3 regions of the Devosia sp. MC521 genome follow, and region 2 is predicted to be linked to each of the others. Evidence: predicted binding sites of a transcription regulator. Region 2 holds the regulator's gene; each other region holds the start of a gene.
What was found. Region 2 encodes LexA, which represses DNA repair genes until DNA is damaged. Its sites were predicted from a motif close to TGTTCNNNNTGTGTTCNG; they were not measured.

Region 1: H4N61_RS14415 (putative DNA modification/repair radical SAM protein) is a predicted target of LexA. The motif match lies at 2,115-2,132, and genes of this name have one in related genera.
Region 3: ruvC (crossover junction endodeoxyribonuclease RuvC) is a predicted target of LexA. The motif match lies at 1,606-1,623, and genes of this name have one in related genera.

The regions. Positions count from the first base shown of each region.
Region 1 covers NZ_CP059902.1:2,996,006-3,000,297, forward strand. The annotation lists gene H4N61_RS14410 (UdgX family uracil-DNA binding protein) at 1-861, opposite strand, end outside; gene H4N61_RS14415 (putative DNA modification/repair radical SAM protein) at 867-2,114, opposite strand; gene H4N61_RS18380 (hypothetical protein) at 2,337-2,591, opposite strand; gene H4N61_RS14425 (DUF2200 domain-containing protein) at 2,679-3,035, shown strand; gene H4N61_RS14430 (DUF4344 domain-containing metallopeptidase) at 3,174-4,175, shown strand; gene H4N61_RS14435 (DUF4344 domain-containing metallopeptidase) at 4,196-4,292, shown strand, end outside.
Region 2 covers NZ_CP059902.1:1,630,427-1,634,718, reverse strand. The annotation lists gene H4N61_RS07815 (ABC transporter ATP-binding protein) at 1-342, opposite strand, end outside; gene H4N61_RS07810 (BMP family protein) at 406-1,404, opposite strand; gene lexA (transcriptional repressor LexA) at 1,737-2,456, shown strand; gene H4N61_RS07800 (IlvD/Edd family dehydratase) at 2,842-4,292, opposite strand, start outside.
Region 3 covers NZ_CP059902.1:2,893,978-2,898,269, reverse strand. The annotation lists gene H4N61_RS13930 (YebC/PmpR family DNA-binding transcriptional regulator) at 1-604, shown strand, start outside; gene H4N61_RS13925 (GGDEF domain-containing protein) at 653-1,354, opposite strand; gene ruvC (crossover junction endodeoxyribonuclease RuvC) at 1,667-2,173, shown strand; gene ruvA (Holliday junction branch migration protein RuvA) at 2,170-2,787, shown strand; gene H4N61_RS13910 (hypothetical protein) at 2,816-3,118, shown strand; gene ruvB (Holliday junction branch migration DNA helicase RuvB) at 3,127-4,164, shown strand; gene H4N61_RS13900 (NUDIX domain-containing protein) at 4,161-4,292, shown strand, end outside.

The sequences.
Region 1 (4,292 bases), 1.4 Mb from region 2:
GAGGGTTTCAATATCCACCGGCTGCGCTGCCACAACGCGGTCCTGCATCCGCATATGGCGCGCTGGCGGTTGCGAGCTTGCCTGCGCAATCATCAGCACTTCCATCGCCTTGGCATCACGGATGAGGCTTCCAATCTCCTCGGCCTCAGGCAGGTTCTTCCAATATTTGACCGGCATCTCCGATTTCATCATCGACACCTTCAACCGCGCCGGATTGAAAATGGACCGATAATAGGTGCGCCAATCGTCCTCGACGCTATCCTCTTGCGGAACATCGCTCTTTTGGCCGCCCGGTCCAAAAGTGAGCGTCTCCGTATCCCAAAAGGCGCTGGCATAGGGTGTGATAATGGCCCAATCCATGCTGGCAAAGCGGCGCACGAAAAAGGGGGCCGTCGCCTCGAGCACAAAGTGTTCAGGCTCAAACCACGAGACAAAATGTTCGCCATTGGCGCAGCTCTCGTCTTCGAGCCGCCGAAAGCGCACAAAGGCTTTCATCTTGTGGCTGTCTCGTCTCACCCCGGAGGCAAGCCGCGTCAGCAGAAGCATGTCGCGATCAGAGGCGACATGCACCAGAGAGCGGTCTTTTTGCAGCCGCCACAACAAACGATAAAGCCCATCGAACCGCGCAGGATCGGAGTGCTGTATCGCCCCACGCGCCAGCTCAATAAATTCCTTCGGCACGGACCCCACGGGGCCATTGGCTTCCGGCAGCAGCTCCTCACCCGCTTCGAACAGCCCGTTTTGATCTGTCCCATAGCGCCAAACAACGTCATGCGGCGCAACGCCTGCCGCCAACAGGCGACGCGCCTTGCCGCGCCATTCGTCAAGATCGTTGGGCTTGATCAGTCGGATCGCCAACATAGCGCTTAAAACAGGCTCATTTGCTCAGGCGGCGGGGCGAGCCTTTCGCGAAGCTTTGCGTCGTCGGTCAGCCCGCCCGGCGTCCAATCGGAGGCAGCGATAAAGGGGCGAACCTTGTCGATCGACGCGGCCATCTTCGCCACATCTTCAAGCCTGAGGCGCTGGAACCGACGCGAAGCGATGATGCGATCGACGCTACGCACGCCAAGCCCAGGCACGCGCAGCAACATTTCCCGATCGGCGCGGTTCACATCCACGGGAAAATTCTGTCGCTGTTTCAGGGCCCAAGCCAATTTGGGGTCGATCGCGAGATCGAGCAGCCCCTGATCATCCCCACCCGAAACAATTTCAGGAACATCAAATCCATAAAACCGAATAAGCCAATCGGCCTGGTAGAGCCGATGTTCCCGCATCAGCGGCGGTGCCTTCAGCGGCAGGCGCGACGATGCGTCAGGAATGGGCGAAAATGCAGAGTAGTACACCCGCTTCAGCCGATAGCCCGAATAAAGCCCGGCCGCGCGGGTAAGGATTGCGCTGTCATTGGCCCCGTCTGCGCCCACGATCATCTGCGTGGACTGCCCGGCAGGCGCGAATTTCTGCTTTTTTGCCTTGCTCAACAGCGGCTTTTTATCGGGCTTGGCCTCGTCCAGTTTGCCCCGCAGATTGGCCATGGCCGTACGGATTTCCGATGGTCGCTTTTCGGGGGCCAAGGTTTCCAGCGCCACGTCGGTCGGCAGCTCAATATTGGTCGAGAGGCGATCGGCCCACCGCCCTGCCTCAATAAGCAGTTCCGGCGCGGCATTTGGGATCACCTTAAGATGGATATAGCCCTTGAAATGGTGCACTTCGCGCAGCGCTTTGGCCACGCGCACCATCTCCTCCATCGTATGGTCCGGCGATTTAATTATCCCCGATGATAGAAAAAGGCCTTCAATATAGTTGCGACGATAAAAATCGAGCGTGAGGTTGACCATCTCTTCGACAGAGAACCGCGCGCGCTGAACATTGGAGGACGAACGATTGATGCAATAAGCACAATCATAGATGCAGAAATTGGTCAGGAGCAGCTTGAGCAGGCTAATGCAGCGGCCATCGGGTGCGTAGGAATGGCAAATGCCGCTCCCCTCGGTCGAGCCAATCCCCTTGCCGTCCGAACTATTGCGTTTCTCCGTGCCGCTCGACGCGCAAGACGCGTCATACTTGGCTGCATCGGCGAGAATAGCGAGCTTTCGGTTGAGAGTCAGCGGAGCCATTGTTCATCCTTTGTTCTCACCCTTGTAGCGCGACAAGCGGCGGGATGAAAATAGGATTGCAGGAATGTGAAGTGGACTTATCCCCGCCCCTTCACAGCCTGTCAGAATGTCGACCCACAAAAAGACGCAGGATCAATCAACCGAAGTCAGAACCACAATTCAACGACATTACCGCCGCGAATGGAATGGTCAGCCGGCCGATGTCACGAACTATAGCCGCCTTCACACCTTCGATCGACGCCAGCCTGCGGCCCGAGCTTCTTGTTCGGAACAAAACCAGCGCTCTCCATGCGACGCGCTAATGCGGGTCTCGGCGTAATAACGCTGCCCGGGAACGTGGTAGATCTTCTCGCCACGAGTGCTGACGTTGCCCTTAATGTTGCAACGCGTTCCTTCTTGCGCAAAGCTGTCAGATACCGGAAAACAGAAAACAATCGCGATAAGCGCGAGAGCCACAATAGAAATATTCTTCGTCATGAAATCCTCCGCAGGGATTTCATCATAGCCAATAATGTCTCGCAAGTTTTGTGAAACACCATACTCTTAACTGGGACGAGCCAGAACATGGATAGCGATCACACACGCCTATTCAATTACACATTCGGCAAAATCTATGTGCTCTATCTGCAAAAAATTGAGCGTAAAGGACGCTCGAAAGAGGAACTCGACCAGGTCTTGTTCTGGCTCACCGGCCACGATGCGCAGAGCCTGGGCGAGGCGATAGCAGATGAACGCACGCTTGAAGCCTTCTTTGCCCGAGCGCCAAAACTCAATCCTGCTAAGTCACTCATAACGGGCGTGATCTGCGGTGTCCGCGTTCAAGACATCGACAATCAGACCGTTCAGAACATCCGCTTCATGGACAAATTGGTCGATGAAATGGCCAAAGGCAAAGCACTCAATAAAATAATGCGAAGCTAAGCCAAGCCCGTGCTCAATCCTAACGCACTGCATACCGGCAAAAATCAGTAAGTACTATTTACAGAACATCCTTGACCGCGCCCTAGGCGATCAGCGTAAATCACTGAGCGAGCACAAATTGCGGGCAGGAGAATAAGTATGAGACTTGCGTGTTTCGGCGCAGTGGGGATGTTGGCTTTGGCCCTAAATCCGGCTTTTGCGCAAGCAGAGCCAAGCGAGACCAATCAAGATTTCATGGCTTTAGAAGCCGGTGTCCCGCTCGAACTACTCCCCGGGGAAGTCGTCGGTGATGCACTTGGCCAATATAGATTCACCTTAGAGTTCGCTCCGACACAGAACAACGAACTCGCTCTGATCAAGAATATGCTTGAACGGACTGGCGTTTTCGCCAGCGTTCTCGATGAGCTTTCTGACCAGATCGCCCTTCCTGAAACCGTGCCCGTGATTTTCCAAGAGTGCGGCGAACCCAATGCCTACTGGAGCCGCAACGACCACACCGTAACCATGTGCTACGAACTCGCGGCCCAGTTTTTTGATGATTATTCGACGCTGGACAACAAGTTCGCACCAATTTTCCCATGGGCGGACCACCGCCAAGTCACCATTGGCTCAACGCTTTTCGTGCTCCTGCACGAAATCGGCCATGGAATGGTGACACTCTTCGACCTGCCCATCACCGGCCGCGAAGAAGATGTGGTCGATCAGTTTGCAATCTTTATCGTCACCAACTCCGATGAGGAGGATCAGGCTCTGGCGGAGCGCCCGTCGCGCCTAGCCCTCTTGGCTGCCTATGGGATGATGAGAACAGAACTGCCGATGGAACGTGCGCCGCGCCACTACTGGGGCGATGAGCACAGCTTAGCGCAACAGCGCGGCATGGACATGCTCTGCATGGTATTTGGTTCCGATCCCGACGCTTACTCCTTACCAGTAATGCCCGGTTTCACCATGATCGCCGACTACGCCGCGCAGAACCCGGACGCCTTCACAGGTCCTGCACTGGTTGAAGCGCTGAACCGAGCGGACGATCTCAATCTCATCCCGTGGATGCGCGCTCGGCTGTGCCCTATGGACTATGCCAAATATGAGGCGAGCTGGGACTATTTGATTGAAACTTTCATGACCCCGAAGTCGAACTGAGCGGGAACGAGGAGACACACATGAAACTCACATCTCTCGTTCTTGCCACAGCGGTTCTCTCCCTTGGCGTAACCGCAGTCTTGGCTCAGGACACCGGCGCCGCAGATAACGTTGAAA
Region 2 (4,292 bases):
CTCGGTGCCAAGACGAATATTGTCGAGCCCGCCGAGGTTTTCCGCCAGCGTAAAATGCTGGTGGACCATGCCAATACCGGCTTTCAACGCCGCGCCAGGCGAACCGGCAGGCAAAATTTGAAGGCCAGCCTCGCTCGCAACACGAACCACACCCTCATCCTGCACATAGTGCCCGAAGAGAATGTTCATCAATGTCGTCTTGCCGGCGCCATTTTCCCCCAGAAGGGCTAGGATTTCGCCCCGCTTGAGACTGAGATTAATCCCGTCATTCGCGGTGAGTTTGCCAAAGCGCTTGGTGATACCCTCAAGTGAGAGCACCACATCCCCCTGTTGGTCGGTCATTGCCGCCCCCAAAAAATAGAATAGGCCGGGCGTGGGAAAACCCACACCCGGCCAGAAAAAGGATTACATGCTGGAGCTTGGTTCAGCGTCGTTGATGTCGACCTTGAAAGTACCAGCAAGGATTTCAGCTTCCTTGGCCTTAGCGGCAGCTACTGCTTCCGCACCAGCAAGCGCTTCATCATAAACTGCGCTCGAACCACCGTGCTCGAGGAAGGCATAAATGCCGTAATCCGAAGCGGTGAAACTGCCAGCCTTAATGTCGGCAATTGCTTTGTTGATCATTGGCTCGCCGTGCCACAGCGCCGACGCCAGAATGGTGCCTGGGTAATCCGCTGCGGTGTCGATCACGTTGCCGATGGCCAGAACGCCGCGTTCCTTGGCAGCGTCAGACACGCCAAAACGCTCTGCGTAAAGAATGTCAGCGCCCGCATCGATCATAGCGAATGCCGATTCCTTGGCCTTCGGAGGATCGTACCAAGAGTTGATGAAGCTCACCGAGAACTTCACCTCTGGGTTGACCGAGAGTGCGCCCTGCATGAAGGCATTCATCAGACGGTTCACTTCTGGAATAGCGTAACCACCGATCATGCCGATCTTATTGGTTTCGGTCTTCATGCCCGCAACCATGCCGGTCAAATAGCTTGGTTCTTGGATGAAGTTGTCGAAGGTGGCGAAGTTTGGCTCAACTGGCTGGAGCGAGGACCCCATCAGGTACATCACTTCTGGGTATTCTTCCGCAACGGCACGCGCTGGCTGTTCAACGCCGAAGGCTTCACCGATCACCAGCTTAGCGCCCTGCTCCGAATATTCGCGCATGACGCGTTCATAGTCGGTGTTCGACACGTTTTCCGAATACACATATTCGATCTCGCCGCGTTCCTGCGCTGCGATCAGCGCGAGATGGAGGCGCGATGCCCACTGCTGCTCAACCGGAACGGTCCACACAGCTGCAATCTTGGTCACATCCTGCGCCAATACCGACCCGGTCAGCGACAGAGCTGCGACGCCGAGTGCGGCCGCCGAAAGAAAGGCGCGTCGACCGAATTTCGTTAGAGCGGTCATTTTAACCCCCAATGAGTGTGCAAAAAACGAACAAAAATCTCTCCTGCCTATCTAGCGAGCGAACACGCTTGGTTGGCAAGTTGAAAATTAAGGTTTTTTAAATCTGTTCCGTCTTGCTGACGAGTCGCATTTGCTCCTCAACGCCGCACTGTGCCTGTGACGCGTTTACGCATGTTTGGGGCTCGGGCTTGGATCGGCCAAAATCACACATCTATGCATGCGCATATTACAGCCGTTTGGCAGTTCTGACAGGAACATGGCAACACTTGCAGAACATTTGAGGAACACATATAGTCGTTCCGTCTATGTTCCGATTCTGGGGTCTGGGGCCGATGCTGACGAAAAAACAACACGAATTGCTGATGTTCATCCATGAGCGGATGAAGGAGAGCGGTATTCCTCCGTCATTCGACGAGATGAAGGATGCGCTTGATCTGGCGTCCAAATCCGGCATTCATCGTCTCATCACTGCCCTCGAAGAGCGCGGCTTTATCCGCCGCCTTCCCAATCGCGCCCGTGCGCTCGAAGTGGTGAAGCTACCGGATTCGATGAACCCGACCTTGGGCGGCCGCAAGGCAAAGTTCGAGCCCAGCGTCATTGAAGGCACTCTCGGCAAGGTCGCCGCGCCCCCAGCGCGTGCACTTCCATCCGCCGCTGACGATTATGCGCGCCCCATCTCCATTCCGGTTATGGGCCGCATTGCAGCAGGCACGCCCATTGAGGCAATCCAGACCCACTCGCACACCATCGCTGTACCGCCAGAAATGCTCGGCTCAGGCGAACACTACGCATTGGAAGTGCGCGGGGATTCGATGATCGACGCAGGCATTTTTGATGGCGACACGGTCCTCATCAAAAAGCAGGATACGGCTTCAAACGGCGAAATCATCGTGGCCCTTGTCGACGATGAGGAAGCAACCCTGAAGCGTCTGCGCCGCAAGGGCGATACGGTCGCTCTGGAAGCGGCAAACCCGGCCTATGAAACCCGTATCTTCCCGCCCGATCGGGTCCGGGTTCAAGGCCGTCTGGTCGGCCTGATGCGGAAGTACTGAATTGGCGGAGGGGCAAGTTGAAAAACTCTGCCCCTTTGTTCTGCGCAGCGTTGGTTCTTGTAACACGCCTCCACGATACTCCCCGCGCCCCGGAGTGGCGTATATTCTTCCAACGCCCGCTCGCCGACCTTCGACATCACAGGCGCTGAGCCAGTACACGCGCAAAGCCGAGCATTGCGCTCACGGCTAAGCCCGAGCGCCGCCTCCATTTTCATATATCCCCGCTCTAAAGAACGCGCCCCTTCGCGCCCTAAAAGGCCATGTCCGCGCCAAAGCTGACGCCCATAAGTGCCAGCCAAAAGCCACAGATAGGCCAATCGCGGCCACGCTGGCTGGACGCATAAAAAGGCCCGCTTTCGCGGGCCCTTTCTCACGCATATCGCGCTTAGTGATTGTCGCGTGGCAGACCTTCGGTCTGGGCAATGCGCTGGTACTTGTCGGCACCACGCAGAATGGCGCCGTCGCCCAATTGGCCGACCAGGCCGCGTTGGATTTCCTGCCAAGGGGTCTGATGCTTGGGGAATTTATATCCGCCCTCTGCATTCAGATCCAAACGGCGAGCAGCGATTTCCTCGTCCGAGATGAGGATGTCAGCTTCCCCCTTATTGAGGTCGATCCGCACCCGGTCGCCCGTCCGCAGGATCGCGAGGTTGCCACCAGCCGCCGCTTCAGGCGACGCGTTGAGGATCGAAGGCGAACCCGACGTGCCCGACTGACGACCATCACCGATACAAGCAAGGGACGAAATGCCCTTCTTAATCAGATAGCTAGGCGGACGCATGTTCACGACTTCCGCAGCGCCTGGATAGCCGATTGGCCCCGCACCGCGCATGAACAGCAGCGTGTGTTCATCGATAGCGAGCGAGGGATCGTCGATCCGGTGGTGATAGTCTTCAGGACCATCAAACACCACCGCCTTGCCCTCAAACATGCCCGGATGCTGCGGATCCGAGAGATAGCGCTCGCGGAACTCGGGGCTGATCACCGAAGTCTTCATAATGGCGTTGTCGAAGAGGTTCCCGCGCAACACGAGGAAGCCCGCTTCCGCCTTCATCGGATTGTCGAAATGACGGATGACCTTGTCGTCTTCAATCGGACGATTTCGGCAGTTTTCGCCAATCGATTTGCCGTTCACGGTTGGGGCGTTCTCGTGGATAAGCTTTTGTTTCATCAGCTCATTCACCACCGCAGGCACACCGCCCGCGTGGTAATAGTCCTCACCGAGATATTCACCCGCTGGCTGCAAGTTCACCAAGAGCGGCACCTTGTGCCCATGCTCCTGCCACTCGTCGATATTGAGGTCGACACCAATATGCTTGGCAATCGCATTGATATGGATTGGCGCATTGGTCGAGCCGCCGATGGCCGAATTGACCACGATAGCGTTGAGGAAGTTTTCCTTGGTCAGAATGTCCGATGGCTTGAGGTCTTCACGAACCATCTCTACCGCACGCTTGCCAGTGCGATAGGCCATTTCCTGACGGTCACGATAAGGCGCTGGAATCGCTGCTGAACCCGGCAACTGCATTCCGAGAGCTTCAGCCAGCGAGTTCATCGTTGTCGCTGTTCCCATGGTGTTGCAATAGCCAGTCGACGGGGCCGAAGACGCAACCAGTTCAATGAACTTTGGATAGTCGATCTCGCCAGCGGCGAGCAGCTGGCGGGCCTTCCAGACGATGGTGCCAGAACCCGTGCGTTCGCCCTTATGCCAGCCGTTCAACATCGGGCCAACCGAGAGAGCAATCGCCGGAATATTGACCGTCGCCGCGCCCATCAGCATGGCGGGTGTGGTCTTGTCGCAACCAATGGTCAGCACCACGCCGTCCAGCGGATAGC
Region 3 (4,292 bases), 1.3 Mb from region 2:
ACGTCTGCGTTTGGCCATCACCAATGCGCGCTCGCAGTCGATGCCAAAAGACAATATCGAACGCGCAGTGAAAAAGGCGTCCGGTGGCGACGCTGAGAACTATGACGAAATCCGCTATGAAGGCTACGGCCCGGGTGGTGTTGCCGTCATCGTTGAAGCGCTGACTGACAACCGCAACCGCACGGCCTCGAACGTTCGTTCGTACTTCTCCAAGAACGGTGGCGCCTTGGGTGAAACCGGTTCGGTCGGCTTCATGTTCGATCGCGTTGGCGAAATCACCTACCCGGCTGCAGTCGGTACGGAAGACAAGGTCATGGAAGCGGCGATTGAGGCCGGTGCCGATGACGTTGAGAGCGACGACGAAGGCCACTACATCTACACCAGCTTTGAAGGCATGGCCGAAGTCTCGGCCGCGCTTGAGCAGGTGTTGGGCGAAGCTGAAACGGTCAAGGCCGTCTGGAAGCCTCAGAACCGTACGCCGATTGACGCTGAAAAGGGTGCAACCCTGATGAAGCTGATCGCGACCCTCGAAGAAGATGACGACGTTCAGAACGTCTACTCGAACTTTGACATGAGCGAAGAAGACGCTGCCAAGCTCGTCTAATTGAGCAGCATTTCGAATTTGAAATCCCCGCCTCGCGCGGGGATTTTTTTATGCGCGGCGCACAGGGGCCGGGGGCAAAGAAACGGCCGCTACTTCCACCATATTGCGCCCGGCCTTTTTGGCCGCATAGAGCCCCTGATCAGCACAGCGGAACAGTTCTGAAAAACTGATTGGTGCGGCGAAACTTGCGCCCCCAATACTCACGCTGAGCGGACAGGGCACGCCTCGCGGTGAAAAGCTCGCCCTGCGGATGCCGCGGCGAATGCGTTCTGCCACCAGAAAGGCGCTCATGCGATTGGCGCCCGGTAAGTAAACGCCAAATTCCTCGCCGCCGAGCCGCCCGACCAGCGCACCGGTGCGTACAATACGGCGCAACGTCGCCGCAATAAGGGTCAGGGCAATGTCGCCCTGATCATGGCCATGGGCATCGTTGATCGCTTTGAAATTATCGGCGTCAATAACGAGAAGGGCACCACTGGGCGTGCCTTCGCGGTCACTGAGAAACTCCTGCGTTAGCTCCGTGAACGCACCTCGGTTCAGGCAGCCGGTGAGGCTATCGGTATTGGCCAAGCGCGCCAGTCGAAGGTTTTCGACCGCCAGCTGGCGCATTCGCATTGTGAACAAGTAGAATAAGGGCAGACCCACCAGCAGCGGGGAGAGGGTCGCCGCGCCAAACAGGCGGATCGAAAGATCGGATGTGAGCTCTGCGCTCGAGAAGAACACAGCCACCACAATCCACGAAACGACCACGCAGCAAACCGGGCCGAAAATGCTCCAACGGGTTACGCTCGGCCAGCTATGAAATGGCCTAGATTTCCTGTGGCTTGCAACGCGTTTGAGGCGTTGTCGTGCATATAAAATAGCTGAAAGTCGCCAGTTGGTAACGCGCTGTGTGTCCATGCCGTTTGCCCCCAAAAGCATGCGCGTGACGCTAGGCGAGGCTTTCTCAATTAATGCTTGCCCGAATTGTTAAAGCTTTATTCATCCACTGGTATATCGTTTGTTGCCAATTTGTTCACTTTAGCCTTGGTAGGCTGCGCGAAGTTGACTACAAGGTAATCCATGAGCACTCCCGTTCGAATCATCGGCATCGACCCTGGCATCCGCCGTTGTGGCTGGGGCGTTATCGAGGCGCAGGACAATCGTTTGCGCTTTGTCGCTGGTGGCACGCTCACCCCGCCAACAACAGGCGAACTGGCCTCCCGGCTGGCATTTTTGTCCGAAGGGCTAAATGGCGTATTGGACGCTCATCAGCCAGATGAAGCCGCAGTGGAAGAGACATTCGTGAGTGCGGGCGCTCGCTCAGCGCTTATCCTTGGACAAGCGCGCGGCGTTGTTTTGGTGACGCCTGCTTTGCGCGGTCTGCCCGTGGCAGAGTACGCCGCCAATCTCATCAAGAAATCCGTTGTCGGCACGGGCCACGCGGATAAGGCGCAGATTGGCCTCATGGTCAAAACTCTGATGCCGACAGCTGTTTTTAAGGGCGCGGACGCAGCCGACGCTTTGGCGATTGCAATTTGCCACGCCCACCACCGTGTTTCAGCGATGCGCATGGGAGCCTATGCATGATCGGCAAGCTTAAAGGTCTGGTCGATAGTTTTGGTGATGATTACACGCTGATCGATTGCGGTGGTGTTTGCTACCAAGTGTTCTGCTCGGGCCGCACGCTGCAGTCATTGCCCAGTGTTGGCCAAGCTGGTGTGGTCTTTATCGAGACCATCGTGCGCGAGGACATGATCCGGCTTTATGGCTTTGCCACCGAAGCTGAAAAGAGCTGGTTCAATCTTCTCACCTCCGTGCAGGGCGTGGGTGCACGCGTGGCTTTGGCCATTCTGTCGATCCTCACGCCGTCTGAACTCTCGAGCGCTGTGGCGCTGCAAGATAAGGCGATGATCGGGCGCGCCAATGGTGTTGGCCCCAAACTGGCGCTGCGTGTTGTGACCGAACTTAAGGGCAAGGTTCCAGCCATTGGCGCTGTCGATGCTGGCACTCTGGGCTTGCAGGCCGCGCTTGGCGAAGGCGTTGCCGCAACCAATATTTCCGACGCCGTGTCGGCGCTGACCAATTTGGGCTATTCCAGCCAGCAGGCGTCTGCTGCCGTGGCACGCGTGGTGCAAAAGGAAGGCGACGATACCGCGACCGAAAAGCTTATTCGTCTGGGACTTCGCGAGCTGAGCAGTTAAGCTCTCTCCAAATTGGGGGAGAGTGATTTTGGCAACGAAACTTCAGTCTGCATGTGTGGCACTGGTTATGCTCGGCGCGGCGAGCTCTGTAACGGCGGCGCAGGCCGACCAAAATGAAGCTGTCGCTGTGGCGATTTGGTTTGTGGAAGCCGATGGGACGTCAAAGCCCTATTATTTCCACGATTTGAATAACCCCTTGCCGCGCTGGTCGTGCGAAGCGCGACTTGACTACCTAACGAAATTGCATTTTCGCAATACAAGATCCAATCCGGACCTCAAGAACAAGCAGGCGACAAGGTCGGCCTGTGTTCCGGTCCGCAACATAAAGTAAGCTTGCGCGTGACCTCAATTACCAACCCTTCCACCGGTCGCGACGAAAATCTCGATGTGTCGTTGCGCCCGTCAGGCTTTTCTGACTTCGTCGGACAGGCGGCGGCGCGCGCCAATCTGGAAGTGTTCATTCAGGCCGCAAAACAGCGTGGTTCGGCGCTGGACCACGTTTTGTTTGTGGGGCCGCCCGGCCTCGGCAAAACCACGCTCGCGCAGATTATTTCCAAGGAATTGGGTGTGGGTTTTCGCGCGACCTCGGGCCCGGTGATCGCCAAGGCGGGGGATCTGGCGGCGCTGCTGACCAATCTTGAAGAGCGCGACGTGCTTTTCATCGACGAAATCCATCGTCTCAACCCGGCCATTGAAGAAGTCCTCTATCCTGCTATGGAAGACTTCCAGCTTGATCTGATCATCGGGGAAGGGCCTGCGGCGCGTTCTGTTCGTATTGATCTGGCCAAGTTTACGCTGGTTGGTGCAACCACACGTGCCGGCCTACTCACCACGCCACTGCGCGATCGTTTCGGCATACCGGTTCGTCTCAATTTCTATACGCCTGAAGAGCTGGTCAAAATCGTCACGCGTGGTGCGCGCCTTCTCGGCATGCCAATGTCGCCCGATGGCGCAATGGAAGTCGCGCGTCGCTCGCGCGGCACCCCGCGTATCGCCGGACGCCTGCTCCGTCGCGTCATCGATTTTGCCATGGTGGGCGGCGCTCATGAAGTGACACGACAGATTGCCGACGCTGCGCTCTTGCGTCTTGATGTGGATAGCCGGGGTCTTGATCAGCTCGACCGCCGTTATCTCACAACCATTGCCGATTTCTACAATGGTGGCCCCGTCGGTATCGAAACAATCGCCGCTGCGCTCTCCGAGCCGCGCGATGCGATTGAAGAAATCGTCGAGCCTTACCTCTTGCAGCAGGGCTTTATTCAGCGCACACCGCGTGGGCGCATGCTCACCTCAATCGCGTTCCAACATATGGGGCGCGGTGTGCCGCAAGGCTTTGTGGGCATACAGTCGACCCTGTTTGAGGAACCCGAAGAGTGAATGAACGGCATATCATCAGCTTTCCCATCGGCTCGCAGCGGTTCAATTTCCGTGTCGCCGGGATCATCGTGGTCGATAATCACGTCCTGATTTGCAGCGAAGATGATGATGACTATGCCATGCTTCCG